2 regions of the Pseudoalteromonas sp. S3776 genome follow, and region 2 is predicted to be linked to the other one. Evidence: riboswitches for the same ligand, from Rfam matches in the RefSeq annotation. Region 2 holds a riboswitch; the other holds the start of a gene.
What was found. Region 2 has a riboswitch for cyclic di-GMP ahead of CWC16_RS03115 (chitin-binding protein). Riboswitches for the same ligand answer to the same signal wherever they lie in the genome.
Positions count from the first base shown of each region.

Region 1: another riboswitch for cyclic di-GMP. It lies ahead of CWC16_RS14030 (hypothetical protein); the one in region 2 lies ahead of CWC16_RS03115 (chitin-binding protein).

Region 1 covers NZ_PNCU01000035.1:6,513-22,089, reverse strand. Annotated here, with positions in the region: gene mfd (transcription-repair coupling factor) at 1-1,701, opposite strand, end outside; gene CWC16_RS14080 (carbon-nitrogen hydrolase) at 1,753-2,646, opposite strand; gene CWC16_RS14075 (agmatine deiminase family protein) at 2,643-3,698, opposite strand; gene CWC16_RS14070 (PilZ domain-containing protein) at 3,756-4,364, opposite strand; gene CWC16_RS14065 (haloacid dehalogenase type II) at 4,533-5,300, opposite strand; gene CWC16_RS14060 (peroxiredoxin-like family protein) at 5,300-5,950, opposite strand; gene CWC16_RS14055 (LysR family transcriptional regulator) at 6,070-6,957, shown strand; gene CWC16_RS14050 (DUF2937 family protein) at 6,937-7,452, opposite strand; gene CWC16_RS14045 (RNA polymerase sigma factor) at 7,571-8,146, shown strand; gene CWC16_RS14040 (FecR family protein) at 8,143-9,219, shown strand; gene CWC16_RS14035 (TonB-dependent receptor plug domain-containing protein) at 9,228-12,263, shown strand; cyclic di-GMP riboswitch class I at 12,454-12,537, shown strand; gene CWC16_RS14030 (hypothetical protein) at 12,587-14,323, shown strand; gene CWC16_RS14025 (ferritin-like domain-containing protein) at 14,367-14,810, opposite strand; gene CWC16_RS14020 (LysR family transcriptional regulator) at 14,986-15,577, opposite strand, start outside.
Region 2 covers NZ_PNCU01000004.1:8,488-24,064, forward strand. Annotated here, with positions in the region: gene CWC16_RS03105 (hypothetical protein) at 1-200, opposite strand, end outside; gene CWC16_RS03110 (S9 family peptidase) at 261-2,378, opposite strand; gene CWC16_RS03115 (chitin-binding protein) at 2,498-3,064, opposite strand; cyclic di-GMP riboswitch class I at 3,160-3,242, opposite strand; gene CWC16_RS03120 (efflux RND transporter permease subunit) at 3,352-6,492, opposite strand; gene CWC16_RS03125 (efflux RND transporter periplasmic adaptor subunit) at 6,504-7,688, opposite strand; gene CWC16_RS03130 (zinc-dependent metalloprotease) at 7,979-10,489, shown strand; gene CWC16_RS03135 (PhzF family phenazine biosynthesis protein) at 10,539-11,327, opposite strand; gene CWC16_RS03140 (PQ-loop domain-containing transporter) at 11,400-12,014, opposite strand; gene CWC16_RS03145 (PepSY-associated TM helix domain-containing protein) at 12,345-13,478, shown strand; gene CWC16_RS03150 (tetratricopeptide repeat protein) at 13,527-14,672, shown strand; gene CWC16_RS03155 (TolB family protein) at 14,757-15,577, opposite strand, start outside.

The DNA.
Region 1 (15,577 bases), on a different contig from region 2:
AGCGGCGCGTTTTTTAGCTTTTTCCCACGCATCTGAGCCCAGTTTATGCAGTGGGGCGCTTGCTTCTTCACCGCCAGAATAACGGCTTAGCATATGCAATGCCGATACCGGCACATACAGCTTTGCTTCACCAGCATAGGTGATGGTAACAAACTCAGTGATGACACCAGCGGCGTCAATTGTTTGCAGGCCTTGATAGCGGCCAACACCCTGATCGAGGTGAACAATTGGCTGGCCTTCTTTAAGCTCGGCTAAGTTACGTATGAGCGCATCTTGGCTTGCTTCGTATTTATGTTTACGGCGCCTGCGCTGCGATACTTTAATACCAAGCAGTTCTTGCTCAGTAATTATCGACAGACTCGGCTTACTGCCTAGTACTACACTTTGCTCAAGCGGGCTTACAATTAGCCCTACATCGCTTTGGCTTTGGGTAAACTGAGTTAAATTTTCAAACTCTTTAAATTTTAAGCCACTTGGTTTGAGCACACTTAATAATGACTCGCGTCGGCCATCAGATTCAACACTGAGTAATATGCGGCTTTTTTTCTTTTTTTGCGCTGCAACATATTCTATAAATGCGCCATAGGGTTCGTGTTGTTTGTGATCGATTCTTACCGCTGGCAGCTCGCTTACATTTAAGTTTTTGTTGCCCGCTTTAGTAGGCAACTTAGCTTGTGATAAGCGTATTCGCGCAAACTCACCTAAATTAGAAAACAACTCATTAATAGGCTGATACAACTCGCTGGGCGCAAGCAGTGGACGTAGGGGATCGACTTTACGGTTTTCATAGCGTACGTTTACATCGTGCCAAAAGGTCTCTGCGGCGTGTTCTAAATCACCTAATTGCATAACCGTAGTGGTGTTTGGCAAGTAATCAAAAATGGTTGCAAGCTTTTCAAAAAACAACGGCATGTAGTATTCAATGCCGGCAGGCCACGTACCTTTGCTTACTTGCATATAAACAGAGTCTTGCTCTGAGCTGGCACCAAATTTATCGCGATAATTTATTCTAAAACGCTCAACGTCTGACTCGTTGGTTGGAAATTCATGCGCGGGAAGTAACTCAATTTTATCTACCTTTTCATCTGAGCGCTGAGTTTCCACATCAAACAAACGAATTGAGTCTATTTCATCATCAAAAAAGTCGAGTCTAAAAGGATGGACACTGCCCATCGGGTACAAATCAACAATGGAGCCACGTATTGCGTATTCACCGTGTTCCATTACCTGCTGTACATTTAAATACCCTGCTTGTTCTAAATTACTGCGCAGGTGATGGGTGTCGAGCTTATCGCCTATTTTAAAATTAAGGGTAGAGCCATAAATAAACGACGCGGGCGCAGTGCGTAACATTAAGGTAGACACAGGCACTATCAGTACACTTTGCTGCTCGTTCTTTAATGTGTTTAACGTGGCTAAGCGTGCTGAAATAATATCTTGGTGCGGAGAAAAGTGGTCATAGGGTAAGGTTTCCCAATCAGGGAATACCATTACTGGGTTGTCTGGCAATAGGTATTCGAGCTCGGTTTCAAGTCGCAATGCGCTTGGCGTATCTGGTGTAACTATAAGCACTAAATCGTTTTGCTGTTTTACACCTTCTGCAATGGCTATACTTAATGCACTACCAGTTAGCTGCCCCCATTGAATTTTATCTTTTTGAGATTTTACCCACGGCAAGGCTGCCCATTGCTCAAACGCCATTTAGTGCTCCATTTTTTAGTTGGCGCTTGCTCACAAACGCCATGCAGTTATTTAGTCTCGGTAAATTTTTGTTAAGTCTTGATAGTGATCAATTCTGCGGTCGCGTAAATACGGCCATATACGTCTTACGTTTTCTGAGGCTTTTTGATCAAGTTCTACTACTAAAATTTGCTCATCAGTATTGTTTGCCTCTGAGAGCATTTCGCCTTGAGGGCCTGCAATAAACGAGTTACCCCAAAATTGTATACCTTCGCTTTGTCCGCTAGGGTCGTTTTCGTGGCCTACACGGTTGCAGCTGATAACAGGTACGCCGTTGGCAACCGCATGCGCACGCTGGCTTATAACCCACGCGTCTTTTTGGCGTGTTTGTTCATCGCTTTCATCACGGGGATCCCAGCCAATTGCGGTTGGGTAAATTAATACCTCAGCGCCAGCCATAGCCATTAAACGCGCCGCCTCTGGGAACCATTGATCCCAGCACACTAATACACCTAATTTACCTACTGAGGTTTGAATTGGCTCAAAGCCTAGATCGCCAGGGGTAAAGTAAAATTTTTCGTAAAAGCCCGGATCATCAGGAATGTGCATTTTACGGTATTTACCCGCAATGCTGCCGTCTTTTTCAAGTACCACAGCGGTATTGTGATAAAGCCCAGTGGCACGCTTTTCAAACAGTGAAGCCACAATAACAATACCTAGCTCCTTGGCAAGCTCACCCAATGTATTTGAGCTTGGGCCCGGAATTGTTTCGGCTAGGTCAAATACATCCACATCTTCTGTTTGGCAAAAGTACAGACTACGATGTAGCTCTTGTAAAACCACAAGCTGTGCGCCTTGCTTAGCAGCATCACGAATGCCAGCAATCGACTTAGCCATATTTTGCTCGGCATTATCACTGTTAGTTTGTTGCACTAGGGCAACGGTTAATTTTGCAGGGCTTGTCATTGTGCTGCTCCAGCTAAAAATCCACGAGGTAATTGCATGGTAATGCAATGTAAGCTACCAAATTGTTCAATAATAGGTAGGCAATTAACGCCAATAATAGTGTGCGTTGGGTACGCTTTTTGAACTTGCGCGAGTGCCAGTGCGTCATAGTCATCGTTATATGTAGGAACTAAAACCGTATTATTGATAATCAAGTAATTTGCGTATGTTGCCGGTAATCGGGTGTTGTCATCATCAAACACCGGTTTTGGCCATGGCAAATCAATTAATGTATATGGGGTATTATTTTGTGTTTTAAAGCTTATTAGCTGTTTTTCCATCGCATCTAATGCGCTAAAGTGCTCATCTTCTTTCGCATCGCACTTAACATATACAAGGGTATTATTAGGCGCAAAGCGTACCAGTGTGTCAATGTGGCTGTCGGTATCGTCACCGGCTAGATAGCCATGATCTACCCATAAAAAGTCAGTTGCGCCTAAATGCGTTTTTAAAATTGACTCAATATCGCCAGATGATAAATCTGGGTTGCGGTTTTTGTTCAGTAAACATTCGCTGGTTGTAAGCAGTACACCGTGTTCGTTAATTTCAATACCGCCGCCTTCAAGTACTATATCAAGGGCTTGGTATTGATTTGCTTTATTACCTAGCTTGTTAACCAGTACGGCGTTAATTTTATTATCCAGGGCACTTTCGAACTTATTACCCCAGCCATTAAAGATAAAGTCGTAAATTTTAAGTTGGCGAGAGTCGTTTATATTTGCGCAGGTAATAGGGCCGTGATCGCGCGCCCACGTATCGTTTGTAGGCGTAACAACAAAGTGCACTTGGCCTAAATCTATATTCGCTTTTTTTAGCAAGGCAGTAATGTGGCCTTTAAGTGCCGCGTTATGGGCAACTATAACAAGCTGCTGCACGGCTGTGATATGCGTTGCAAGCTCAACATATACAGGCTCAACGCGTTCAAGCGTATCAGCCCAGTCGGTCTGTGCATGGGGCCAGGTAAGCATAATGGCGTCTTGGTCAGCCCATTCAGGTAAAAGTCTAAAGTTCATGAAGTTTTTATACAAATTACGGTGGCGCTAGTTTAGCATTTTACATGCATATGTCAGCTATTTATCGCTGCTTGAATCATCTTCAATTTGCTCGAGTTCTTGGCGTTTTTTTAGCTGGCGTGTTTGTGCATGTAAGCTGGCTCTTACAACTAACTCTTGGTCTGTGGTTCTTATTGCAGTAAACAGTAATGTGTATTGGTAGTGTTTGCTGTCTTGTTTTTCAACGGCCACCACTTCTGTATAGCAGTAAACGGCTGAGGCTTCGTGGTGCAAAAATAGCTTTGTTCTAAAAGCTTGGCCTATTGCGTATACATCAGTAGAGGTAAAACGAATGCCGCCTCCGCCATAGCTATCACACTGAATAGCATTATCTTGGGCTTGCTCTGAAGCTAAAATGTGACTCATTATTAAATCAATTTTACGCGACTGAGCCTGTAAAAAAGACGCCAGGTCTTGTGCTAAATCGCCTAAGTTTCTTAAAGGTCTTAATGAGGCTTGTTCAAGCTCACTAACTTCGTTAGCTAGCTTAAATAGAGGAGGTATGTCGTCTTCAAGTGCGAGTTGAGATTGCGGGACTGCCTGGTTTTCTACAGCAAATAAGTTTACCCGAATGCTTTCATTTATTTGAAAGTACTCTTCAAATTCGCTTAATCTTTGACTGTTCATAATTATCTCCACTGCGTATTCATTAAATAGTAGCGTTGTGGGGAGTAAATTGCTAGCAGATAAAAACGTTAAATACTTTGTTTATACGTGGTTTTTAGTAATAAAAAAGCGGCCAATGTCATCCTAACATCAGCCGCTTGGGTATTGATTAATTAGCGCTGGGAGAGCTTATTTAAGTAGAGCGGCTAATTCATGTAAATCTTTCACAACATGGTCTGGTTTTTTAGCCAGCGGGTAAAGTGTTTTACCTGGGCGGGCGATAAAGGTTGTTTGTAAGCCGGCTTCTTTCGCACCTGCTACATCCCAACCGTGCGCTGCTACCATCATTGCCTCATTTGCTTTTACATTTAATTTAGTTAACACCCACTCGTAGGCACGTAAGTCTGGTTTATAAATTTTAATATCTTCAATGCTGTAGCGCTCATCAAAGTACGACATTAATCCAGCGCTCTCAAACTGGGCTTTAACACCTTTGTTTGATGAATTTGTCAGACTTACTAACTTATAGCCCTGAGCTTTGAGTTTTGCCAGTCCTTCTTTCACATCTTTGTGAGGCGGTAGGGTTAAAAGCGGAGTAACAATGGCTGTTTTAGCTTGTTCATTTGTAATGGCTATATTGTTATTTTTAGCAACCATGCGCAGCGATGCAACGCCAATTTGTCCAAAGTCGTGATAACTGCCACTTACGGTATCCACCAGTGAGTGATGCAACATAGTCGAAAACCAAAGCGGTAATAAATCTTCACGCCCGCCAAGGGCTTTACCAATAGAGGTGCGCATTGAGGTTAAATCAAGGAGTGTTTCATTTACATCAAAAATAAGCACTTTAGGCTTTACTTGCGATTGTGGCTCCTCAGCTATAGCGCTACCAGAGGCTAAGCTAGTACCAACAAGTAACGATAGGGTAAGGGTTTTTAACGATTTTAGAATAGACATTAGTATTGCTCCAATTCAAGGGCGGCCATTACATCAATAGGCTCTGCACGTAGGGTATAGTCTTCGTTTAAAAAGGCATAAGTGATTATGCCTTTTTGGTTAATTACATATGTGGCGGGCAAGGGTAAGTTATAGCTTTTGTCGCCGTAGTATTTTTCAAAATCAATGCCAAATTGGCTATAAAGTGCTTGAATGCGCTCATCTAATGTAAACAGCAAACCAAACTGCTCAGCTACCTTATTATTAATATCTGAAAGTACGTTAAATTCGAGGTCATTTTTTTGCGCGGTAGATAACGTTTCATCTGGCAATTGAGGAGATATAGCAATTAACTGCGCACTGTGCGTTTTAAATTGAGGTAGGTAATCATTAAGCGCTTTGAGCTCTAAATTACAATATGGGCACCAGTTACCCCGGTAAAAGCTAATTATTACTGGGCCTTTATTGAGTAAATCAGCTAATTCAACATGCTCGTCGTTGTGATTTTGTAAGCTAAAGTTACGTATTTTAGCGCCTACTTGCAGTGCCTTATCTTTTATATGTTGAGCAATGAGCTCATTCGTTGTTTGCTCCATTAGAGCTAATACATCGCTAGGTAGCTTCGCTTTTTTTTGAACGTTATAGGCATCAATCTGTTTTTTCAAACTCATGGTTAAATCTCGAAAATAGCTTTAGGCAGATTATGTGTGTTCTATTAATTTAAATATATATTGCAAAACTGAAAGCTTCATTTGAAAATATTAAACATGAAAAACTGTTTAGCCTACGTATGTATAATTTAACTGACCTAGAAACATTTATTGCTGTGGTAGAAAACAAAGGGGTGCTGGCAGCTGCGCGCGAGCAACGCTTGTCACCAGCAACTGTGAGCCACAGATTAAGCAAGTTAGAGCGCGAGCTCTCAACCGTATTAGTGTTCAGAGACAGTCGGCGGGTAAGGTTATCACCTGCGGGTGAGCTATTTTATCATCGCGTAGGCGCTATTATAGAAGCCCTGCATGATGCAGAGCATAGCATTGGCGCACGTAGCTCGTCGGTGAGTGGGTTATTGCGTGTGACTATGCCACCGTGGGTATTTTCAAAGTATGTTATGCCTAAGTTGACCGAGTTTGAAACACAATACCCAGCACTTAAGCTCGATTTTTTAATTACAGATCATTTTGTCAATGTAGTCGATGATGCGCAAGACGTGGCAATTAGAGTAGGGCAGTTAACCGATTCTGGCCTGCTTTCACGTAAGATTGTCAATAACTCGCGTATTTTGTGTGCCGCGCCAAGTTACATAAAAAAGCATGGTATGCCCCATACATTAAGCGAATTAGCTGAGCACTATTGGGTGTGCTTACCCTGGCAAAGGCAGTTAAAACTGTATGATGAAAACAATAAAATACACACCTTTAATGCCAAAACACGCTTTACTATTTCTAATTCCGATAATATGACGCAGGCAGCACTTGCGGGACATGGCATAGCCATTAAATCCAAAATAGCCATTAATGATGAGCTAAGTGCCGGAAGTTTAGTAGAGGTTATGCCCAATGCAATGGCACAAAGTGACGCTCCAGTGTGGTTTTTACGCCCTCAAAATAGCTTAACCACCCGTAAAACAGAGGTGTTTTACGAGTTCATGAAGTCTTTATTTGCCAGCTATGAATAAGCGATAATATCCTCGCTTAATAATAAACAAGGTTATAAAGCCAAAAAACTCAGCAAAAATAGCAATTATTATGGCGCTTGCAAGCGCTGCTATTATAGAGTCTTTTTTTAACACTATTTGCCCTTCAAAGCGTTGCCATACTTGCTTTTTAATGCTGCTAAAGCCACTGGTTAAGGTATATAAATAAGGTGATTGGTTAAAGTTATTAACTGCCACTTGTAGGGATTGTTGTCGATCATAGAGGGTTTTGATATGGATAGCCCCTTTACCGACTACATCGTCTCCAATATTTTCATAGTGGGCAATTAGCTTGTTTAAATCGTTATTAAAGTAGTTTTGAGCATCTTTTCTAAACGGCGCTAATGCGTTATTTGCCTCAACAAAATGTGCCTGTAAAGCATGGCCGTAGTCACTCACAAAGGCGGGTATTTGTACCCCTAATAGTAAACCTGCTGCAAAAAAACTGAGCCTTATGTAATCTAATAATTTACTCATTTGATCTCCTGTTTACTCAAATCCTACCTAAACAACGGCAAATTAACATTTACGCTTGTTTTTATGCTAAAAACTCGTAATCTATCGGTAATAAAACAACAATAGGCCTATGTTAAGGATGACTACCAAAGTAAATATGACATCAACGTTTGTTGATATCACTAAGCAATTAAAACGCTTTGTGTCGCGTATTGTACAGCCCGATGACGTAGATGACATTGTGCAAGAAACTTTTATTAAAAGCTACGAAGCTGATTTAAAACAAGATATTCAGTTTAGACGCAGCTACATGCTCAAAACTGCAAAGCACTTAGCACTTAATCATATAGCCAAATGGGACAATAAATTTAGTGACTCGTTAGAGCACGATGCAGAATTACCTCCGCTGCTAAAATCCTCACAACTTGAGGATGAATACACCTCAAAAGAGCGTTTTTTACTTTTTTGTAGAGCAACGGATCAATTAAATTCTTCTATCCGTAAATGTTTTATATTTAAAAAAGTGTACGGTATGAGCCAAAAAGAAATTGCCCAGCACATGCAACTAAGTGAAAGCACCGTAGAAAAACACATAGCCAAAGGGTTATTACAAACCATGTTATACATGAAAGAACATGAACAAACTTATAACCAATCTGTGGCAAGTAATTCAGCTCGTAATTCGGCGCTGCCAATTGAGAGGGTGGCTAAATGAGCAACGTTCACCAATTTACCTCAAAAGATTTAATTTTAGAAAAAGCATGTGAATGGATAAGCGCCATTGACAGAGGCTTAAATAAAAATGAAAAAGAGCAGTTTAAGCTCTGGATGATGCAAAGCACCGCCCATCAAGATGCTGTATACGAACTGGCCCAGCTGTGGGATGAACTGGCCGTATTAAACGAACTGAGTAGTTTGTTTCCACATAGAAATGCAAAACCGCAGAAAAATAAGTGGGCGTTTACTAGTGCCATTGCCGCAAGCTTATTTGCGGCATTAATGGTGTGCAGTTATTTATTAATTAGTCTTGAAAACGGCTACAACGCAGAGCAGGCCAAAATAAACTACACCAAAATTTATACAACCAAAGTAGGTGAACAAGCCACGTACGTTTTACCTGATGGCACAATTGTGCAACTAAACACCAATAGTTTACTCGAGGTAGCTTATAGCAAAGGGCGACGTCAGCTATTACTGAGTAAGGGAGAAGGGCGTTTTAATGTAGCAAAAGATCCAGCTCGACCCTTTAGTGTGATGGCTGGCGATAAAAGCTTTACGGCACTGGGTACTGTATTTAATGTACAGCGAAATACCTCGTCTGATTTAGAGCTTGTTGTAACCGAAGGCAAAGTGATGATCACCGATCCTAGTGTTGCAGTTAATGCTGATGATTTTAAAGACTACCAACTGGCTGATAATAACGCTAAAAAAGTCCGAAATATTAATGCTAATATTGTTATCTCAGGCGAAAAAGCAATTATTGAACAAAGCATTACCAAGCCTATTACCCAACTTTCTGTGGACGACGTACAACGTGATTTAGCGTGGCAGAACGGTATGTTAATTTTTAATGGTGAGCATTTAAGCGATGCCTTAAATGAAGTGAGCCGTTACACCCCTACACGATTTGAGCTGTCGAGCGCTGAGCTTGCCAACATAAAAGTAGCGGGTGTATTTAAAGCCGGAGATGTTGAGGGATTACTTGAGAGTTTGCAGACTAATTTTGCAATAGAGCATGAGCATTTAGGTGAGCATATGGTGAGCCTAACACAGCAAACTAAATCATAAGAAATGTTATGCATATCAAACAAATGTTAGGTGAAGTTGCATTTTCAAATGTTATTGGTAAAAAAAAGTTTAAAAAAAAGATAAAAAACTATAGAGGAATTTTGTTTGTCAGCTGTTTATATAAATTGCGCAGTAACCAAACGCATCTACTTAGTGGTTTAAGTGTACTTGCTCCGGCTATTTTTAGCATGAGTGTGCAAGGGGCAACACAAACTACCCAGAAAATGGTGCAATTTGATATACAAGCGCAGCGAGCAGACAAAGCCTTAATAGAATTTGCTAAACAAACAGAGCAAACCGTAGTGTTTTCTTATGAGTTGGCAAAAAAATACCAAGCAAATTCGGTTTATGGTTTTTATACCCAATTAGATGCACTGCAAGCATTATTAGTGGGGACTGAGCTCGATGCGGTTGTCGATCAAAATGGTTTACTGAGTATAAAACTCAAACAAATCAATAGGAAAGATAACAACATGATGAAGCTTTCAGGGGTTAGTGCAGCTGTATTACCAGCATTGCTTGCAGCAAATTCACACGGTGTGAATGCAGCCGAGGACGTTGCGCAAGAGAATATAGAAAAAATTGCTATTGTAGGTAGCCGTGTCGCAGGGCGCTCAGTAGAAGATTTACCCGTACCCGTTGATATTTTAAGTGCTGAAGCACTTGAAAACACAGGCCAAACCGAAGTTGGCCGTATGTTGCAATCTATTGCACCTTCATTTAACTTTTCAAGCTCGTCAATTAGTGACGGCACAGATGCCTTACGACCTGCAACACTGCGTGGCTTAGGGCCTGACCAAACATTAGTGCTGATTAATGGTAAGCGTCGTCATCAGGCAAGTATTATTCATATCAACACCTCAGTAGGACGTGGTACCGCAGGTACCGATATGAATGCTATTCCGGCCTCTGCTATTAAACGTATAGAAGTATTACGAGATGGCGCCGCAGCGCAATACGGCTCAGATGCAATTGCCGGTGTAATTAATATTGTACTCAAAGATGGCAGCGAAGGCGGTAAAGCGGCCGTTAATTACGGCGAATATTCAGAAGGCGACGGCGAAACAGTAAACGTTGATTTTAATAAAGGGTTTGCCCTAGGTGATAGCGGCTACTTAAATGCAACGCTTAATTACCGCGACCGCGCGCCTACTAACCGCGCTGGCTTACATGGCTCATGTCAGTTTTATGGCTGTACAGAGCTGAGTGATGGTACTTTATTGGCTGGCGATCCGCGTGAACTGACCGCCGATAGAGATACCTTCCGTATTGGCGATGCCGACTCACAACAATTTGGCTTAACGGTTAATACAGGGTATGAGTTAGGTGATGGCGAGTTGTATGGCTTTATTACGTATTCAACGCGCGATAACGAATCAGCGGCGTTTTTCCGTCACAATGCAAATGCAGGCGGTAACCCGGTATTACAAGATAACGATGCCACCATCCCGTTAGGCTTTTTACCTAAAATTAATACCACCATTGACGATATTTCTTATAACTTTGGTTACAAAACCGATTTTGATAACGACGCAAGCTTAGATGTATCGTACACATACGGTGAAAACAGCATTGATTACACAACCAGTGACACAGTTAATGCCTCGTACGCTAACTTTTTACGTTACGAGCAAGGTTTAAGTGCCGCTGATATACGCAATACTATTCCGCGAGAAGCTTATGCTTATGGTATGGAGCTATCACTGCAAACCATTAATATAGATTTTACACAAAACTTTGATGACTATTCACTGGCAATGGGTGCAGAAATTCGTACTGATGAATACCGCATTTTAGAGGGCAGCGAATATGCGTACCGTGATTACGACACCCTTGATGGGGTAAGTATTTATAGTGGTTTAAGTGGCGGAGTGGGCTCAGAAGATGCCTCTGGTGGCACTCAAGGTTTTGGTGGTTCTTCACCGGCGTCATCGGTTGATGAGTCGCGCGATGTAATTTCGTTTTACCTTGATGCAGAAACTTACCTAATTGAAGATGTTATTTTATCAGGCGCACTGCGTTACGATAATTACAAAGGCTTTGGCGATACGGTAAACTTTAAGCTTGCCGGTAACTGGGCAATTACTGATGATGTGTCATTGCGTGGTGCATTAAGTTCAGGCTTTAGAGCACCGTCAATGCAGCAATTGTACTTTAACAACATTAGTACACAATTCGTTGTAGCGGAAGACGGCTCATTAGTTGCTGAGGAAGTAGGTACATTCAGAAACGACTCAACCCTTGCGCAAAGTCTAGGTATTCCAAAGCTTAAAGAAGAAAAATCGCAAAACCGCAGTTTAGGTATTGTTTACAATGTAACAGACAACATTAATGTTACTGTAGATTACTACTCAATTGATATTGACGACCGCATAGTAATTAGTAACCGTTTAGGCAAAGGGCTTTCTTCAAGCCTAGATGCGGCATTAATCAGCTCAGGCGCAGGTGCAGGGCAGTTTTTCTTAAATGGTGCCGATACCGAAACTTCGGGTATTGATTTTGTAGCGACTTGGAATACTGAGGGCTTAGGCGGCACACTTGATTTTACTTTAGCGGCTAACTTTACAGAAACTGAGGTTGTATCGTTATTTACGCCATCGGGTTCAGGGCTAGAAACAGTACCTGTTGAAGATGTATTCTCTGATCAAGAAATTTCAATTATTGAAGAGTGGCAACCAGAAGATCGCATTAATTTAAGTGCGCTTTATCAGCGTGGTGACTGGACAGTAAACCTTTCACTTAACCGCTTTGGTGAATACACAGTAGAAGATGGCGGTCGGCAAACTTACGGAGCAGAAATTTTAACTGACGTTAAAGTTAACTATTTTGTGACCGAAGATTTATCTGTCAATATTGGTGCAAACAACTTATTTGACGTATACCCAGATAAAAACACCATTGGTAACTCACGTTCGGGCACAATTGTAGACGCTAACGGTAATACAATTGTAAGCAGCGATGGTGTATTTGAATACTCTCGCCGCTCTGCACCATTTGGTTTTAACGGTGCATACTACTACGTAGGTGCAGAATACCGCTTTTAATAAATAACACTCCCTTATGTTATTTAAGTTCAAAGGGCCGTAAGGCCCTTTTTTCGTAACTTACTATTTTTGAAGGTAATTATTTTTTAATAATAATTTATTAATTTTTATTGTTGACAGGAAGTAATAAAGGATTAGAATTCACCTCGTTCCTGAATGTTTTTCGAACAATTGGAACTAAATTTATTAACATTAATTTCGGCAAATTCACTGAAAGGTGAAGACGCAAAGTCTCCGGTCTAAGGGCTTAGCCTATGATAGCGGGATCGCCTCGTACATATGTTGTATGCAGTAAAGCGTCATGCCATCTCATTGGAGATCGTATGAATATGATGAATATCAAATCACTTCTTACCCTGTTATTAATACTTTCATTTAATGTGAAAACAGTTCTGGCTGATACCGCTATAAGGTTCAATGGCGTCGACAGTTATGCCAGTTTTGACGTATGGCAACCAACAGGTCCGTTTAAAATTGTAGTGTGGCTCGGTGAAGTACCAAGTGACCCATCTAAGAAAACCTATTTACTATCTAATTCTAATACAAAGGAGTTTGTATTATTTAATCAGTCAAGTGTACAAATGAAGTTTGGTGATAAATACCCAGGTATATGGAATAAGCTTAATTTTTATCAAACACGTTTTCTAGAAATTACAGTAAAAGATGGAGAGTTAATTGCTTCCGACGGGGTCAAAAGTGTTTCAGTAAAAAAAGACTATATTGATCCTATAGATATCTCATTCGACTGGTTATTTAGAAGGTCTAATAAATTTTCAGAAGGCGCACTGCAGGGTTTAGGATTAATCGACTTAAATAACTTTGAGAATAGCCGTAATTTCGGGGTAAGCGCCTCAGGAGACCCACAACTAATATCTGTAAAAGAGGACTCATTTTTTGAATTCCACAATATTACACCAGATGATTTAATAATAGGATTAGATGTACCTAATCCTAATGTCTCAGCTGTAAATACTATCTCTGAGTTAGCTGAAATGATATCTATCAAATATCCAGGTAACCCACTTATTAACAATACAGCTAACACAGGAAACGAGTATGCGTGGAATGGGTATTATTGGTTAAGAACATACCTACACTTTTATAGTGTAACCAAAAACCTCGAGTATTTAGATTTAGCTGTAGAGTTAGCTAATAAAATGCTTAGTGATACAGATATAACACGAAATAGAAATAGCTTTTCTGCATCGAATAATTATAAACGAGCACCTAAACTTTTTTTAAACGAAAGAGATAAGATTGCGCCCGGTTGGGAGAGATCACTTAGTGATTCAAGTATAACTGTATTGACTGATGGTATGATTTTAAACGGTATTATGCGTATAGTTGATATAATTAGAACAGAAAATCTAACGGATTATTTCTCTTTTGCCGATTCATATACATTGAGTGCTCATAAGATTGTTGACAGCCATGAAAGCTCATACAGCGATAGTAAGAACTCAGCTATAAAAGGCAGCTTTTACTATGTAAATCTTTATAATGAGAATTATGGCGATACTGGTTTATACAGTAACCCTTTAGCACATAATCATAATCTAACTATGGCAACTGCTATGCTCTACTTGGATAAATGGGGTGATAGACCTGATTTTTACAAAACAAAAATAATGGGCATAATAGATTTTTTTACAGAAAACCTCGAATTTCAGAATGATGGTGCCTGCACATGGAATTATAATTGGGACCGTCGCGGAGAATCGTACGAAAGATATGAAGATATTAGTCATGGTCATATCGATGTTGGGTTTTTTGTTGTAGCTGATAAAGAGGGATACTTGAATAATGTAGATGTTATGAAGTGTTTAGCAAAAACCGCCATTGAACGCATCGCCATTGGACCTGGACCTATACCGCAATTTGTAACTGGAGATGGTATTAGTCAAAAAAGTGAGCAAATTGCATTCTCTTATGATTGGCGAGAGCTGTCTAAATTTGAGCCATCAATTATAAATCGTTCTAATAATATAATGAGACATGCAGTAGGCAGAATCAATTGGTTTAGACAATATGCAGCTATAGCTATGACTTTGGAAAAATAATTTAAAATGGCTTAGTTAAATTTTAACTAAGCCATTTAAGTACTTAGTGCTTTTGCATGCGGCTCATTTCTGTATGGCAACTTTGCATGGTTAATAACGTTTTAGCTAATGCAGCTTCACAATCAGCGGGCTGTGGTTTGTCCATAGCTGCTTTAATTTCTTCAAGAGTTTTATCTTCTACTTCTTCAAGCTCCTTAACGTATGTTTTATCGTTATCAGAGCTGAAAGTAGTGAGCAGGGCGGTGTAAGCTCTGCGCGCTTCTACAGCAAAAGAAGAGCCGTCTTCACGCTCGCCTTTTTCGTTAACTGCATAAGGTTGTAAGCGCTCAACACTTACTTTTCGTGCGTCAATCATGCGTTGAAATAATGCGCCAATGGCTGGGTCTTCAACTTTTTCTTGCGCTTTTTGATAAAAATCAATGCCACTGTTCATTACTTGGATGATGTCAGTAATATGAGTTGCTTCGGTTCCTTGATGGGTATTCATAATGACCTCTCTTTACATGAATTTAAATGTCATAGTAAATAGAGCAAAGGGCATTCCAAGTTTTCGATTTGTTTTTAAGTGTTTGAAATTTAAGTTTATTATATATTATTAATAGCAAGCGAGGTTATTTAAATTAATATAACCTCGCAAATTTTACATGGCTTTTGTAATAAGGTTATTTAAGTTCATCTGCCACTTCGGCTACTTTTTGGCGCAACCAAATATGACTTGCGTCGCGATGTAGTAAAGGGCTCCAAATCATATCAAGCTCAAAAGGCGGTATAGGAAATGGCGGCTCTAAAATTTTAAGGCCTGCATCATCTAAGTAAATATTGGCAGCTTTTGAAGGTAAGGTTGCTACTAAGTTTTGCTCTTTGGCTAAATGAATGGCTACGTGGTAATTACGGGTAAACGTGGCAATATTTCGGTGTTTACCAAAATGAGCAAGTGCTTCATCAACCCAACCTAGCTTTTGTACATCTTTAGGGTCCATTCCTACACCTACCCCAAAGCCGGTTTTACTTACCCAGATATGACGCGCTTTTAAATAGCTATCTAGGCTGAAATTTTCGATAATTGGGTTGTCGGCTTTTACTAAGCAGCAAAAGCTGTCTTTCCAAATACGTTTATGATGAAAAGATTGCGGTAGGTTTTCAAAGCGGTTAATGGCCATATCCACTTTACCATTTTCAACATCATGGAATGTTACATCACTTGGTGTGAGTATATCTAACGTTGTATCGGGTGCTTCTTCATGAAGTTTACTT
Region 2 (15,577 bases):
ATACTATCTACCGTTATTAACTCAAACTCTTCTAAGTTAACTACAACAAACTTTACTGCGCCTTTAGGGTGCATACTTAATTCGTTAACCACACCATTGGTTAGTAAATTAATTCCTTCGTTATTAAAACTACCAAATAGCTTTAAATACATAGTGGGTGGCTGAGAGCAAATCTGAAACTCTCCGTGTGCTCCAAACATAAATAACCTTATATTTATCAGTGCTTCATTAAAGCTTAATACATTTTGCGTATTTTGCAGCTAATTTATTAGTGCAATAAAAAAGGCCATTTCGAGCGCTTTTTCCTCTAAACTTTTAAAGCGGCCTGATGCGCCGCCATGGCCGGCATCCATATCCGTTTTAAAAACCAATATGTTATTATCCGTTTTTAGCTCTCGCATTTTCGCCACCCATTTCATAGGCTCCCAATATTGTACTTGAGAGTCGTGCAGGCCTGTGGTCACTAAAATATGCGGGTAGTCTTTGGCGCTGATATTATCGTATGGTGAGTACTTAGCTATAACATCATAAAAATATTCATCGTTTGGGTTGCCCCATTCATCATACTCGTTAGTGGTAAGTGGAATACTTTCATCTAACATGGTGGTTAACACATCTAAAAATGGCACATGGCACCCTACACCTAAATAAAGCGCTGGCGCTTGGTTTAAAACAGCCCCCATCAATAAGCCTCCTGCACTGCCGCCAGAGGCAAACACTTTGTTTTTATCACCGTAGCCTTGCTCAACAAGAGCCTTTGTAATATCAATAAAGTCGTTAAAACTATTTTGTTTATGCTCTTTTTTACCTTGCTCGTACCAGTGGCGTCCTAGCATTTCGGAGCCTCTAACATGTGCAATTGCATACACAAATCCGCGGTCTAGCAAACTCAATGAAGTACTCGAGAAACTCGGATCTATCGTGTAACCATATGCACCATAGCCGTATTGAAACAGCGGGTTAGTGCCATCTTTGGTAAAGGTGTCTTTTCTATAAACTAACGAAACAGGTACTTGCACGCCATCGCGTGCTGTCACAAGTAAGCGCTCAGAGGCGTAAAGTTCACTATTAAACCCACCCAGTACTTGCTGCTGTTTAAGTAATGTTTTTTCACCCGAGGCTAAATCAACATTGTACAACGTTCCTGGCGTGGTGAGGCTTGAATAATAAATACGTACCGAGCGCGCCTGGGGCTCGGGGTTCATCGCTACAGCGGCATAGTAGCACGGGTCGCTAAATTCAAGCGCCATGCGTGCTTGGGCTTTATTAATCACAACAAAGCGAGCTTGGCCTTGTTCGCGCTCAGTTAATACTAAAAAGTCATCAAATATTTCTACGCCTTCCAACAACACATGCTCGCGGTGCGCGGTGTGCTCTTGCCACTGCGTTTTATCTGCGATTGTTTCGCTTGTTGCCGTCATCAGTCTAAAGTTTTTAGCTTGCCAGTTGGTTACTATATAGAAAGTGTCGCCATGTTTATCAATATCAAACTCATGACCTTCCTCACGCCCCAGCAAAGGGTAAAACTCTCCTTGCGGGTTATTGGCATCAAGCACCCACGTATCATTTGTTTCGGTGGTGGCTAAATCAATAATAATTAAGCTCTCATCGCGGCTTTTACCCAAGCCCATAAAAAAGCTTTTATCGTGCTCTTCGTACACCATGACATCTTGGCTTTGCGCTGTGCCTAACTCGTGCCTAAACACCTGAAAACCCAGTAACGTTTGTAGGTCTTTTTTAACGTAAAATACGGTTTTATTGTCGTTAGCCCAAACAATTTGCCCTTCGGTATTTTCTAAAACATCGCTGAGCATTTCACCGGTTTGCAAATTTTTAAAATGTACGCTGTAAATTCTACGCCCTTCGGTATCTTCACTGTAGGCCATTAATTGCTCGCATGGGCTTAGCGCTACTTCACCTAGTTCATAAAATTCATGGTTTTGGGCTAAAACATTTACATCAAGTAGTAACTGCTTGTTATCAGTATTAATGCTCGTGCTTCTGTAATGGCGTGAATACTCATCATCGCCCCGAACCTCTGAGTGATACCAGTACTGACCATCTTTTACCGGTACCGTGTTGTCATTTTTTACGATGCGCCCTTTTAGTTCTTCAAAAATACTGTTTTGTAGCGGTTTTATCGCGGCTAGTTGCTCATCGCAATATGCATTTTCGGCTGCTAAATGGGCGAGTATTTCTTCGTTTTCGCGCTCATCATCACGCATCCAGTAGTAGTTATCGGTGCGCATTTTATTGTGCATAGTTAATTGATGGGGCTGCTTTTTAGCAACAGGAAAACGAGCTAATGATTGAGAAGAAAATTCACTTAATGACACAACAAAACCGTATAAAAAATAACAATGCGGGCAGTTTATCATAAAAATAAAAAAGCCCACTCATAGTGAGTGGGCTTGAGGTATAAGTCCAAATTTTAAAATTACTGCAATTTTATTCTTGTCATTACACCCATGGGAAGTTGGTTTTTATTTTAAAAGCGCTAAGAAACCTTAGTCCACGCCATCGCCCAGCTTTTTCCCACTCCGGGTTCAAAGCTTGGGTCTTTATCATTATTGGTTCTGCAAAACTGGCTAAATGGCCATGCCTTACACTGGTATATGTAACCTGTTTTAAGTTGTAGTACCTTAGTGCCCGCATTGTAATTTTCGCTACACTGAGGGTATACGTAATCATAATCTTGGTCGTTGTATTGTATTAAGTTGTCACACTTTGCTACACAATGAAACTCAACCTGTGCTTTATTAATACCGCTACTTTCTAGGGCAAATATTTCGTTATTTCGATAAGCTACAACCAAACCTTGCTTGGTCATTCTACCTGCACTTACTAAAGGGACATGCACGTTTATATATTCAGCAACTAAACGTGGCCAAGCATGGGGCTCACCTTGTTCCAAAGAGGTAATTTTATAATCAAACGATAAATCAACGAGCTCTCCTTGCATGTCTGAAAAGGTTACACTAATCACATCTCCAATGAATAATTGGGTATGATGATTTAAACAACCTATAGTTGACCATTTTCCACAGGCCAACGACGTATGCATAAACACAGTAACACCTTAAGAGTCACAAAATTTTATCCATTTCATATGGATACACAAAAACGACACACAGAGCAAGCGATACCGTACAATAATCACCCAGCAGCCCCGCTATCATAGTTTAAACCTTAGACCGGAAACTTTGCGTCTTAGCCTTTCGACTAATTTGCCAACAGAAAAATGATTATAAAACGGGCGCATGGCTTATTCAAACAAAAGAATGTAACCGAGATTTTTATGCAATCCTTAATAATTAAAAAGCCAACTCGCTAGAGTTGGCTTTAAGTGGTTTAAGATGTTTGATTTATAGGCGCTTTTCGCCTAAAAACTTTTCGAAAAACCATTTTAAACACGTTACCAATATCACCTAAAATTATGTATAAACATGGCACCAATATAAGCGTAATAAGTGTTGCAAACATCACAGCAAAGCCAAGCGCTACAGCCATAGGGATTACAAACTTAGCTTGTAAGCTGGTTTCAAACATTATGGGCAACACACCTGCAAAGGTGGTAATTGAGGTGAGTAATATTGCCCTAAAGCGTGCACAACCTGCTTCTATTACCGCGTTTTTAACGCTTACACCCTCACGGCGTACTTGGTTTACGTAATCGGTCATTACCAGCGAGTCGTTTATTACTACGCCGGCCGCGGCGATTAAACCAAAGCCCGACATTAAGCTAATGTCTAAATCAAACCAAAAGTGACCCCAAATAGCCCCCGTTAAACTAAACGGAATAACCGACATAACAATAAGCGGCTGGGCGTAACTTTTAAGTGGTACGGCAAGTAATATGTAAACTAAAATCATGCCGCCTACAAAAAACAGAAACTGCTCATTAGCTTGCGCTTGTTGCTCTTCTATTGCACCACCTAACTCTGATTTAACGCTTGGGTATTCCTCTTTAAGTTGTGGCAATAAGTTTTCTTTTACTTGCGAAACCACTTCGCCTGGCTCTATAACTTCTTCATCAATACTGCCGTATACATACACCGTACGATAACCGCCCTCACGGCGAATATAGCTAATCCCTGGCGTTTCGGTTAGCTCAACTACATCACCTAAAAGTACTTCACGCCCTTGCGGTGTAGTAACTACTGTGTGTTTTAGCGATGAAAACGCTTCGCGAGTCAGTTTAGGGTAACGTACCATTACTCTTACTTCTTCGCCGTTACGTATTACACGCTGCGCTTCGCCACCATAAAAACTGGCGCCTACTTGGTTTGCAATGTTAGCAAGGTCGAGTCCTAAATCGTAAGCGACAGGTTTTAAGCTCATTTGCACTTCTTTGCTAGCAGGGTCAATGGTCGAGCTTATATCAAACAAGCCTTTTTGTTGCTGCAGTAGCTGAATAAAACGACGGCCTGCGGCATTAAGCGTATCTATATCAGAGCCAAATAGTAAATAACCAAACTCACCTTCTCCGGTGCCGCCACCGCCGCCAACATCATCTTCAATAGTGAGTGATTTAATACCAGCAATGGTTGGCATGGCTTCTCGCCAGCGGCGCGAAAGTTCAAACGCGTTATAAGGGCGTAATTCTTCATCAACTAACGGCGCAAGTAACTGAGACTCGGTTCTGCCTTGATTAAACACCAGTACATCACGAATTATTTTTTGGCCAAATTCACGCTCTGTTTCTTCATCAACTCGCAACACCATGGCTTCTACTTCACGAATAGCTGCAATAGTTTGTAAGTCAGACACATTGTCGTTCATTTCTATATGAATTTGCGGAAAATCATGTGGCACTTTTGGAGTAGGTACAGTGCGTACTTTATTTGATGTGATAAGCGCAATGCTTATAAAAAACATAGCAATAAAGCCAAACAATACCGTCCAGCGCCAGTCTACACAGCGGGATATAAAACGCTTATAAGGGCCATTTACAAAACCAAAAAAGCGCGTATTAAACCTATCGCGCCAGCCACCTTTTTTAATAGGTGAAAAGTGCGTGTGGGCAATATGCGCCGGTAAAATAAGTTTTGACTCAACTAAGCTAAATACTAAACACAGTATTACTACTACAGCAATCGCGTAAAAGAAGGCACTTTCTGGCCCACTCGATAGTGTAAATGGGGCAAAGACTGCAATGGTTGTTAATACACCAAATGTAGCAGGGGTTGCTACACGGTTTGCACCACGAACGACGTTTTCAACTCCGCCTCCGCTTTTTTCTACCTCAGTATAAGCGGCTTCTCCTATTACTATGGCATCATCAACCACAATCCCGAGCACCATAATAAATGCAAACAACGAAATTATATTAATGCTTATACCAAATAACGGCATTAGCATCATTGCCCCTAAAAAGCACACCGGTAAGCCAATCATTACCCAAAGCGCTAATTTAAAGCGCAAGAATAACGAAAGCATAATAGCGACTAATATTGCCCCTTGAAACAAGTTAGCTTTCATCATATCAAGGCGCGCATTTAGGTAGTACGTCATGTCCATTAATGGCTCTAACCTAACACCCGGTGGTAGCTGGGTATTCTTTTGCTCAATATATGCTTTAACCGACTCGGCAACCGGAATCATGTTTTGATCTTGCGTAGCCTTTACCGACATATACACTGCGTTTTCGCCGTTAAATTTAAAGTAGCGCTCGCCTTCGGTAAATTGGTCTTTGATAACGGCAACGTCTTGAAGCAACACTTTAGCGCCGTATTCGCCTATTTTTACCGGTATTTGCCTAAACTCATCACCAGAGTAATACTGGTTTTCAACCCGAACAGAAATAACCCCCGCATCGGTTGTTAGTTGCCCCGCCGAAAAGTTAGCAGAATAACTGCGCACCGCGTTCATTACATCGCTTAGGGTTAAATTGTATTGGCGTAACGTGTCAGGGTCGATTTCGATGGCAATTTCATCAAGCGGCACATCGTTTTCTACCAACGATACGTTAGATAGCTGTAATAGCTCATCTTCAATTTGATTAGCAATTGGTTTGAGTTCTGTCAGCGGCAAGTCGGCAACCAAGGTCATCCCTATAACATCTTGCCTAAACTCAATCTGACTTATGGTGACCGGTTCCATACCCGCAGGAAAGGTTGCAATACCATCAACACGCAGCTTTACCTTATCAAGTACATCGGTAAGCTCTGCATCGGTGTTAATTTCAAGGCTTGCTCTACCGCCATTTCTAAAGGCGCGGTACACGCCCTTTTTAATTTCGGTCACATCCTTTAGTGATTCTTCAATTTTTATAAGAATGCTTTCTTCAATTTCTTGTGGTGAGGCACCGGGGTAATTGGCCTCAACATTAATGTAGTTAATTTCTACATTAGGAAACATTTGGCGCTGAATAGTTAAGTAGCTAATAACCCCCATAATGATGATAAAAACCATCATTAGGTTGGCTGCAACAGAGTTTTTAGCAAAATAAGCTATTAACCCTGTTTGTTTTTTTTCAATTGATTCGTTCATTAATTTACACCTTACAACTGTTGCGCATCAGCGCTACTTTCGGTGTTTTTATTAGCGTTACTTGGCTCGCTTATGCCAGCCACTTTAACCTGCATGCCTTTTTGTGGGTACTCAGGTAGCGTGGTAACTAACTTATCATCGGCATTAAGTCCGCTGCTAATATAAAAGTACTCGCCTTCTTCTCTCACTACGGTTACTTTGCGCGGTTCAAGCTCTTGGTTTTCGTTAACTATCCACACCGTTTGGTTATTCACTAATGATTGCGGCAAACGGTAAATATTATTAAGCATGGCACCTGCAAAATTAACCTGCACGTAGCTGCCAAATTTAATAGCCGGTTGCTGTGTTTTTAAGCCGTATGGGTCTTCAATACGTACCACTAAGCTGCTCATGCGCGTCGCGTTATCTACAATACCTAGGTCACGGTCAATCACGCCTTCACGTGTAAAACTGTTTAACCCTTTTTGAATAATAGTGGCCTTAATGCCCTTAATTCGCTCCGGTAAAAATACGCTATCAAATCCAGCAATAGGAATAATAACCTCTGCTGTTTCTATACTATTTAAATCAGCCACCTGTGCGCCCATAGCCACAAACTGACCAACGCCTACATTACGGCTCACTACTAACGCATCGTATGGGGCTTTTATATCGCAGTTTTCTAAATCGCGTTGTGCTCTTTTTAATGCGGCTTGCGCCGACTTAACCGCTGCTTGGGCGCTTAACACCTGCGGTTTGCGTAAAAATAAGTCGGTACGTGCTTTTCCCGGAAAACGTTTTGCTTCGTCTTCGGCTACTTTTGCCTGCGCTTGCTCTTCAATTAAAGCCGCTTTTGCACGCGCTAAATCGGCTTCGGCAACTAAAACGGCTGCTTCGTAGTTGTCTTTTTCAATGCTAATAAGTGTATCGCCACGAGAAACCACACCACCGGCTACAAAGTTAGGGTGCCAGCTAATTACTTCGCCCGACACTTGCGCCGCCAATTGTGTATTTTCTAATGGTTTTATTTCGCCATAGCTGTTTATTATTACTTGATGATTATTAGCTTCTACAGGCTCAACTTGCACGGTGGGGCGTGTATCTACTGCTGTTTTGTTTTGATCTTCTTGTGCAATAGCGTTTATTCCCTTAAAGCCCACTATACCAATGGCTAATGCTACAAATGGGAACACCCATCTCAGTGAATTTGATTGCATATCCTAATTACCTCATATTTCTACTAACACTATAATAACAGAGCGCAATAAAACATTAACCTGACATTTGTAAGCAACTGTTACAAATAAATTTAAAAACTCAGTTAAGGTACGTAGCCGTTTACAAATACCGGTAACTCATCGCATTTATTATATTTTGTTACAAATTTTTACTATTTAAAATCAGTGCATTACAAATTAGAGCTATGATTTCATCGAGAACATGTGCGAACAATTTTTAATTTACGTACAGTCACACTAAATAAATAACAGCGAAAAAGATTATAAAAATGAAATTAACAACCCTTGCGCTAACACTGAGTATAGCGCTAAGCGGTCACGCAGTGGCTGATGATAAAAAAGAAGACAAAAAATCAAAAACCCTGAGCGAAATGGTCGAAGGACAAACCGAATTTTCAGGTATTTTTAATTTATACCAAGACCAAAAAACCGGTGAACACTTAATGGTGATCACCGAATCGCAGCTTAATACCCCTTTTGTATACTTTGCCCATACAGTCGACGGTGTCACTGATGCCGGGCATTATCGCGGCGCGTATAGAGAAACCAAGCTCATTGAGTTTAGAAAATACTTTGACCGCATAGATATAGTGAGCAAAACACCTCGCTATAAATTTGATCAAAACAGCGCCATTGCCAAAGCAAGCAATGCCAATATCAGCGAAGCCGTTTTAGCCAGCATTAAAATAGAAAAAGAAGAAGAAGGTAAAATAGCCTTTAAGGTCAACAAGCTATTTTTAAGTGAAGCGCTACACAAGGTATCGCCAACGCCAAACCCAGCCGATAAAAACGCTAAAAAACGCTTTAAAGTAGGTAAATTAAATACTAAAAAGTCGCGTATTGTTAAGCAGCGCCCCTACCCAAACAACTTAGATATAGTCGTTGATTACGTATTTAGTAATGCCAGCCCCACCGTGCGTGGTACAAGTGCCGTAAGCGACCCGCGCAATATCTCTGTAAAGGTCCAGCACTCTTTTGTGGCATTACCTAAAAATGATTACCAACCACGTAAAGATGATGCGCGCATAGGTTATTTCACCAATCAATTTGATCTAATGACCTCAACCGACTGGGCGCCCTATGACGATGTTATTAAGCGCTGGGATCTACAAAAGAAAAACCCTGATGCTGAACTTTCTGAGCCGGTAAAACCAATTACCTGGTGGATAGAAAACACCACCCCTGTAGAGTGGCGCGACACAATACGCGATGCTGTGCTTACATGGAATAGCTCGTTTGAAAAAGCCGGTTTTAAAAACGCACTCGAAGTAAAAATCCAGCCCGATGACGCAACGTGGGATGCCGGCGATATTAACTACAACGTACTGCGTTGGACTTCATCACCAAAACCGCCATTTGGCGGCTACGGACCGGCTCTTGCCAACCCACTAACAGGTGAAATACTCGGCTCAGACATTATGCTTGAGTTTGTATTTATGAAAAACCGCTGGATTTACGACACGCTATACACCCAAGGCACAATGAGCCACGGCCAACACCTGCCTACACAGGATGAGTTAAATTGCTCACTAGGCCATGAAATTCAACAAAACCTGCTGGTTGCTAAAGGCTTAGCAACAGGTGCCTCGATTGATGACAATGAAATGATTCGCCAAGGTTTAACCCAGTTAATTCTTCATGAAGTGGGTCATACATTAGGCTTAAACCACAATATGAAATCGTCTATTTTGTGGGATGAAAAAGAGGTTCATGACAAAAATAAAACTCAAGGCATAGTAACCGGTTCTGTGATGGATTATGCACCCGCTAACATCGCGCCAATCGGTGTACAGCAAGGTGATATTTTTCAAACTAAGCCGGGTCCTTATGATGATTGGGCTATCAACTATGGCTATAGCAGCGCCTTAGAAGATAAAGCTGCCGAACAAGCACGACTTGAAAACATACTCGCTCGCTCAAGCGAACATGCCCTTGCCTTTGGTAATGATGCCGATGATATGCGTGCCCCGGGCCGCCACATAGACCCCCGTGTAATGATTGGCGACTTATCGTCAAATCCAGCAGCCTATGGCGCCGACCGCATGGCGCTAATTGATAAACTATTTACGGAGCTAAAAGATAAAGCCACAGTAAAAGGTGAGTCTTATCAACAGCTGGTTACCTCGGCTAATAGTTTGTTCGGCCAATACCGTAGACAAGCAGGTATTGTTTCTCGCCAAATAGGTGGCGTATATGTTGAACGTGCAGTAGTAGGTGATACAAATGCAAGTAAGCCGTTTATGCCATTACCGCTTGAGCGCCAAACGCAAGCAATGAACATACTTGCTAAATATGTATTTGCACCTGATGTGCTAATCAGCATGCAGCCTTTATACAACTATTTACAGCAACAACGCCGTGGCTTTAACCATTATGGTAAAAATGAAGACCCTAAAGCGCACAAAATGATTTTAGGCATGCAAAAAACGGTACTTGCGCAATTGCTGCACCCGGCTGTTATGCTACGTATTTCAGACACCGCACTGTATGGTAATGAATATAACCTAACGCAATTTATGGACGACCTAACGGCCAGTATTTTTGTTGATAGCAAAGAGAGCACGTCTATAAGCCGCAATCTACAAATAGAGTATGTAAATCAGCTTATTGCTATTGCAGGCCTAGGCAAAGCAAGTAAACACGATAATTTGGCAAAAACTGCCGCGCTGTACCAGCTAACACAAATAGCTGATACAAGCGTAGGATGGGGAGCCGATACAGCAACTAAAGCCCATAAAAAGTATATTGATCACTTAATTGCTAAAGCGTTAGAAGCTTAATTAACTCAATCAAAAAGGCCACGTAATACGTGGCCTTTTTAGTGCGAATTTATAAATAAATTGTACCTTTTAAATACCGTACAGCGTTACCAGTTAACCTGACCGTATCCTCGCCTACTTCGCATTGTATAAAACCACCACGGCTTGAAGCCTGATACGCGTTTAATTTATTTTTACCTAACTGCTGTGCCCAGTAAGGGGCAAGGCCAGTGTGAATAGAACCCGTAACAAAATCTTCTTCGCCGCCACTTGCAGGCCAAAAATAACGAGACACCATATCGTACTCAGCAGAACTTGATGTGGCGACCACATCAAGTGGGTATAAGGTTTTTAATAAATCAGGCTGAGTAGTTAAATCATGGATTTGTTGCGCATTTTCGTAAATAGCAAAATATGCTTGACGATTTTTTAGCACCTTTATTGGTTGTATAGACAACCCTTTTAACAGCGCTTCGGGTATAGTTTGCACTTCTACTGGCGCCTGTTTAGGAAAGGTCATAGTAAAACTACCATCGCTATTTTTATTTACAACAAGCTCCCCTACAGCCGTGGCGTTAAAGCGCACTTGGCTAAGGTTGTGTTGCTCGCATAAAACATACGCAGCAGCGAGCGTGGCGTGACCGCAAAAATCTATTTCCATTAATGGTGAAAACCAGCGTATTGCAAAACTGCCATCAGCCTGAGGGTAAGTAAACGCAGTTTCAGACACATTATTTTCAGCGCCTATATTAAGCATCAACTCATCGCTAAGCCACGCCTCTAGCGGGATCACAGCTGCGTAATTGCCTTTAAATAAAGAGCTTGTAAATGCATCAATTTGATGGATGGTGAGTTGCATAGGTTGCCCCCTAAATTAGTTAGAGTTTAAACCTGCCACATAGTCATTAAATAATCACTATTAATTTTATAGCTAAGCCATTGCGGGGCGCATTTTATAATATTGCATACACGCAAATTGCACAGCATTTGTAAGCAGCAGCATAACAAACATTAAAATATGTGAGGTGCTGGGCATAGCACTGCTTAGCTCTACAAACAAGCCACAGGTACCTGCTACAAACTGCAAGCTAAAGTAGCGGGCACTTAAATTGCTAATATTGCCACTGCGTAAGGTTTTATACGTTTGCGGCATAACCCTTACTGAGCTCATTACTAGCCCTACGTATGTAAGTGCGTTAAGTACCGATGCTGTTTCGAGGCTTTTATTTAACAGCAATAAAAAAGGTAATAACGAAAAGCCAAGCATAGCCACAAGCTGTATTCGTTCAGCTTTTGCGGCGTTATAGCGGGCAAAGTAATATAAAATTAAGCCACTTAATGCCCCGGTTACAAAAAATGGTAAAGCAATAAAGTAGCGTTCAAAATAAATATTGTAAGTAATAAAGTAGAGGCTTTGCGCTAAACCAAAAGTCATCATTAATAGTGATAACCCCGACACACTGCGATTCTTTCTAATTTTGCTCAATAGCGGTAAAAAGCTAAAAACTAAAATAAAAGCCGACAAAATAGGTAGATAGTGCGCCAAAACAACCTCGCTCGTTACTTAAATGTTAATATAAAACTCGCTAGAAACAATAAATAAACATCTGTTTTTAAATGAGTTTTAAAGTGAGCGCGCATTGTAATGGTGAATATATTTTACTCAACAAATTAGCGTAACCCTATATTAGGCACTGGCAAGATAGCTGTACAAAAACCGTTACTTTAAGTGGACACCAAATCGTACTTGTATATTGGAGGCTGAACACTTTGCACCCTGTCTTAAACAGCTATTGTGTATTTGTCGCACAACTATGAAATGGTACTGATAATTGTTATCATGCGCAGGTCTGTGGCAATTACACAATTATAAACTATGAGAAAAACACTTTTTAAAATTCACAGTTGGGTAGCCCTTATCGCGCTTGTCCCGCTGTTTGTTATTAGTATAACGGGTAGCGTTTTGGTATTTAAAAGCGAGATTGACGGCTTATTAATGCCAGACAGTCACTTTGTTGTACAACAACAAGCCAACCGCTTACCTATGGATGCGCTTATAACAAAAACGCAAAAAGCGTACCCTGAATATGTCGTAGGTAGCTGGGAAATATTTAACGATGATACTGCTGATCGGGTTTATTTAATAAAGCGCGGTACAGAAGACTGGTATAAATTTCATTTAGATCAATACACTGGCAATATTCTTTCAGAGCCAGTGGGTACCAGCCACTACTTTACCGACTGGTTTTTAGATTTACACTACACCTTTTTACTCAATGATTTAAAAAATTTACCAGGGCAAACTGGTACCGTTTTAGGCTTCTTTTTTGCGGTGTTTTTTTTAGTACTAGGTATTACAGGTCTTATTATTTATCGTAAGTTTTGGCAGCGTTTATTTAGCGTACGCTGGCGCGCCACACTGCAAATAGTGCTTAGCGACATCCATAAAATGACCGGTGTAATTGGCTCGCCCATTATTATAATTTTAGCCATCACTGGCGGCTACTTTAACGGCGCTGTGTGGTATCACGAAGTCATTGAACACGCAGAAGAAGAACACTTCGTACTTACTAAAAATTTATACAACGAAGAGATTTCTTTTCAACACGTCCTAGATGACAGCCAAAAGCAAATACCCACATTTAATGGCACATTTTTAGTCATGCCGCTTGAGCCAGACGAAAACATAACGCTATTTGGAGAAGTAGATACCAGTAACCCACTTGCCAGCGAATATGCCAATACCGTTACTTACAACAAGCTAACGGGCGAGCATATGGCAAACTGGGACATCCGCGAAGTGGGTGTAGGTTGGCAAGTAATTGATAGCTTTAGAAAACTTCACTTTGGTTATTTTGCAGGGCTCATTAGTAAAATAATTTGGTGTGTTATTGGTTTAAGCCCTGTTTGGCTTGGTGGTACTGGCTTTTATTTGTGGTTTACTCGCCGTAAGCGCAAAAAGCAGTCTCAAAAAAACCGCTTAAGTAAACATCGCACTGCAAGTGCTTGATTAAAAAACCACCTCACTGTAATGTTAACAATCACAGTGAGGTGATATATGAAATATCTAGTTTTTACTCTTAGCCTTTTTTTAACTGCCTGTAATAGCACGCCGCCTGCAACGCCCATTAAAAAGGTGCAGCTAACACACGTAATTAACCACTCTCTTTACGAGCAAGTTAAAACACCTAACGAGCAGAGCATTTTTAAGCTGCCAAAACCCGAACAAGAAAAGTTTTTAACATACGCGCACAAACACTTAAATGAAGTTCGCGCTGATGAAATTATTTTTAACTACCTAGAAAGCCAACTTACCAACTTTAAGTATCACGGCGATACACTAACATCTAAACAAGTTATTAAACGCGCACAAGGCAACTGTATTAGCTTAGCTGTATTAACCCAAAGCTACGCCACACTTTTAGGCCTCGATACCAGCTTTCAAGAAATGACCAGTGAACCTGTGTATGCCAAAGAAGGTAATTTAGTCTACATCGCCAATCACTTTAGAACCAAAGTGTATGCGCCAGAAGAAGAAATAGATGGTAACTATATTGTATTTATCCGCCCTGGCACGTTAATAGACTACTTTCCCACACGTGGCAGCTTTTATTCCGGTAGTGCGACGTATAACGATTTACTCAGTAAGTTTTATAGTAACTTAGCCGCCGCGGCATTAGCCGAAAACAACCTTAATAAGGCTTACTCTTTAATTATGCAAGCCAACCGCTTTACCCCAAACGATGCAGAGCTTTTTAATATAGCCGGCGTATTGCACCGCCGCGCAGGCGATCTAAAAAGCGCTCACATGATTTATCAAACCGCGCTTGATAGAAACGATATAAGTATAAATTTAATTAATAACTATCGAATATTAGCAAAAGAGCTAGGAGATAAAACACTAGAAAAACGCCTAACAAGCCAGCTTGTTGATAAAGAGAAAGACCCCTACGAGCTACTCGTGATTGCTAAAAATAACTTACATCAGGGCAAGGTCACCCAAGCTAAAAAGCAACTTGAACTCGCCATTGCAAAAGCTCCTTATATATCGAAGCTCTATTTAGAGCTGGCTAAAATTCGCTACCAGCAAGGTAATACAGCGCAAACACAAAGCTTGCTTGAAAAAGCCATCCAGTATGAGCGTAATAAAGAAAGACTAAACGTGTATCAAGCTAAGCTTGCATCGCTAAACAAGCCCAATTAACCACCAATACTTTAAATTAGTTTAAACGCAGCTTTTACTAATGCACTTATTACACAAGTGCATTAGCGTGTTATCGTAATTTACTTAAAGCGAGTAGTAAAAGCTAAACCAGCCGCGCATTTCATCTTCAAAGCTATCGCCTTCTACGCGCGATAACCCCATATTAAAGGTTAAATCGTTCACACCGGCCGGGCCTAATCCAAAGCTAAAATTGCCTTGATACTTTAAACCATAACTTTGTGCGTATACCGCATCATCTACCTGATGCTGTTTGTAATAAAGCCACGGCATGCCTTCTTTAAAGCTAAAACCACCGCCATAACCCATGTAGCGCTCAGCAGTTGTGCTATAAAATGGCAGCTCTGATGACAGCACAAACTCACTATTTTGTTGCTCGCTAATTAGGTTTGAGCTAAATCCGCCTAGCGCTAAACTACTATTATCGCGCTGCTTTTGAGTAAAATTAATATAAAGCGGCACATCAAACGCTTTACCAAATACGTTGGCCGCTAAATCGTAGCCGTCCCAATTAATGTTTTTACTGCTGCCATCGTAATACTGGGCATTAACACTTTGCCCTATAGCAAATGCTTGGCGGTCGTACTGCCAGCTTTGGGTAATGCCTATGCGCGCCCATTTATTATAGTCTTGCTTATAATCGGTATAGTTAAAGGCAAGCTCTGGCGTTAGGCTAAACGCCGCGTATTTAATTGGGTAACTTAAGGCTGCAAAACCACCTCGTGCAGGTACTTCTGCATTTTCGCTCGCTTGGTATTGTTTTGCGGTATTTAAATCATAATCAAATACACTCAATTTAAGCTTAATTGGCAGTGCATTGTATTTTGCTTGGGCGTACCCACCGTGCAAAGCATCATCATTTAAATCAACACTATATCCCGCTTGAA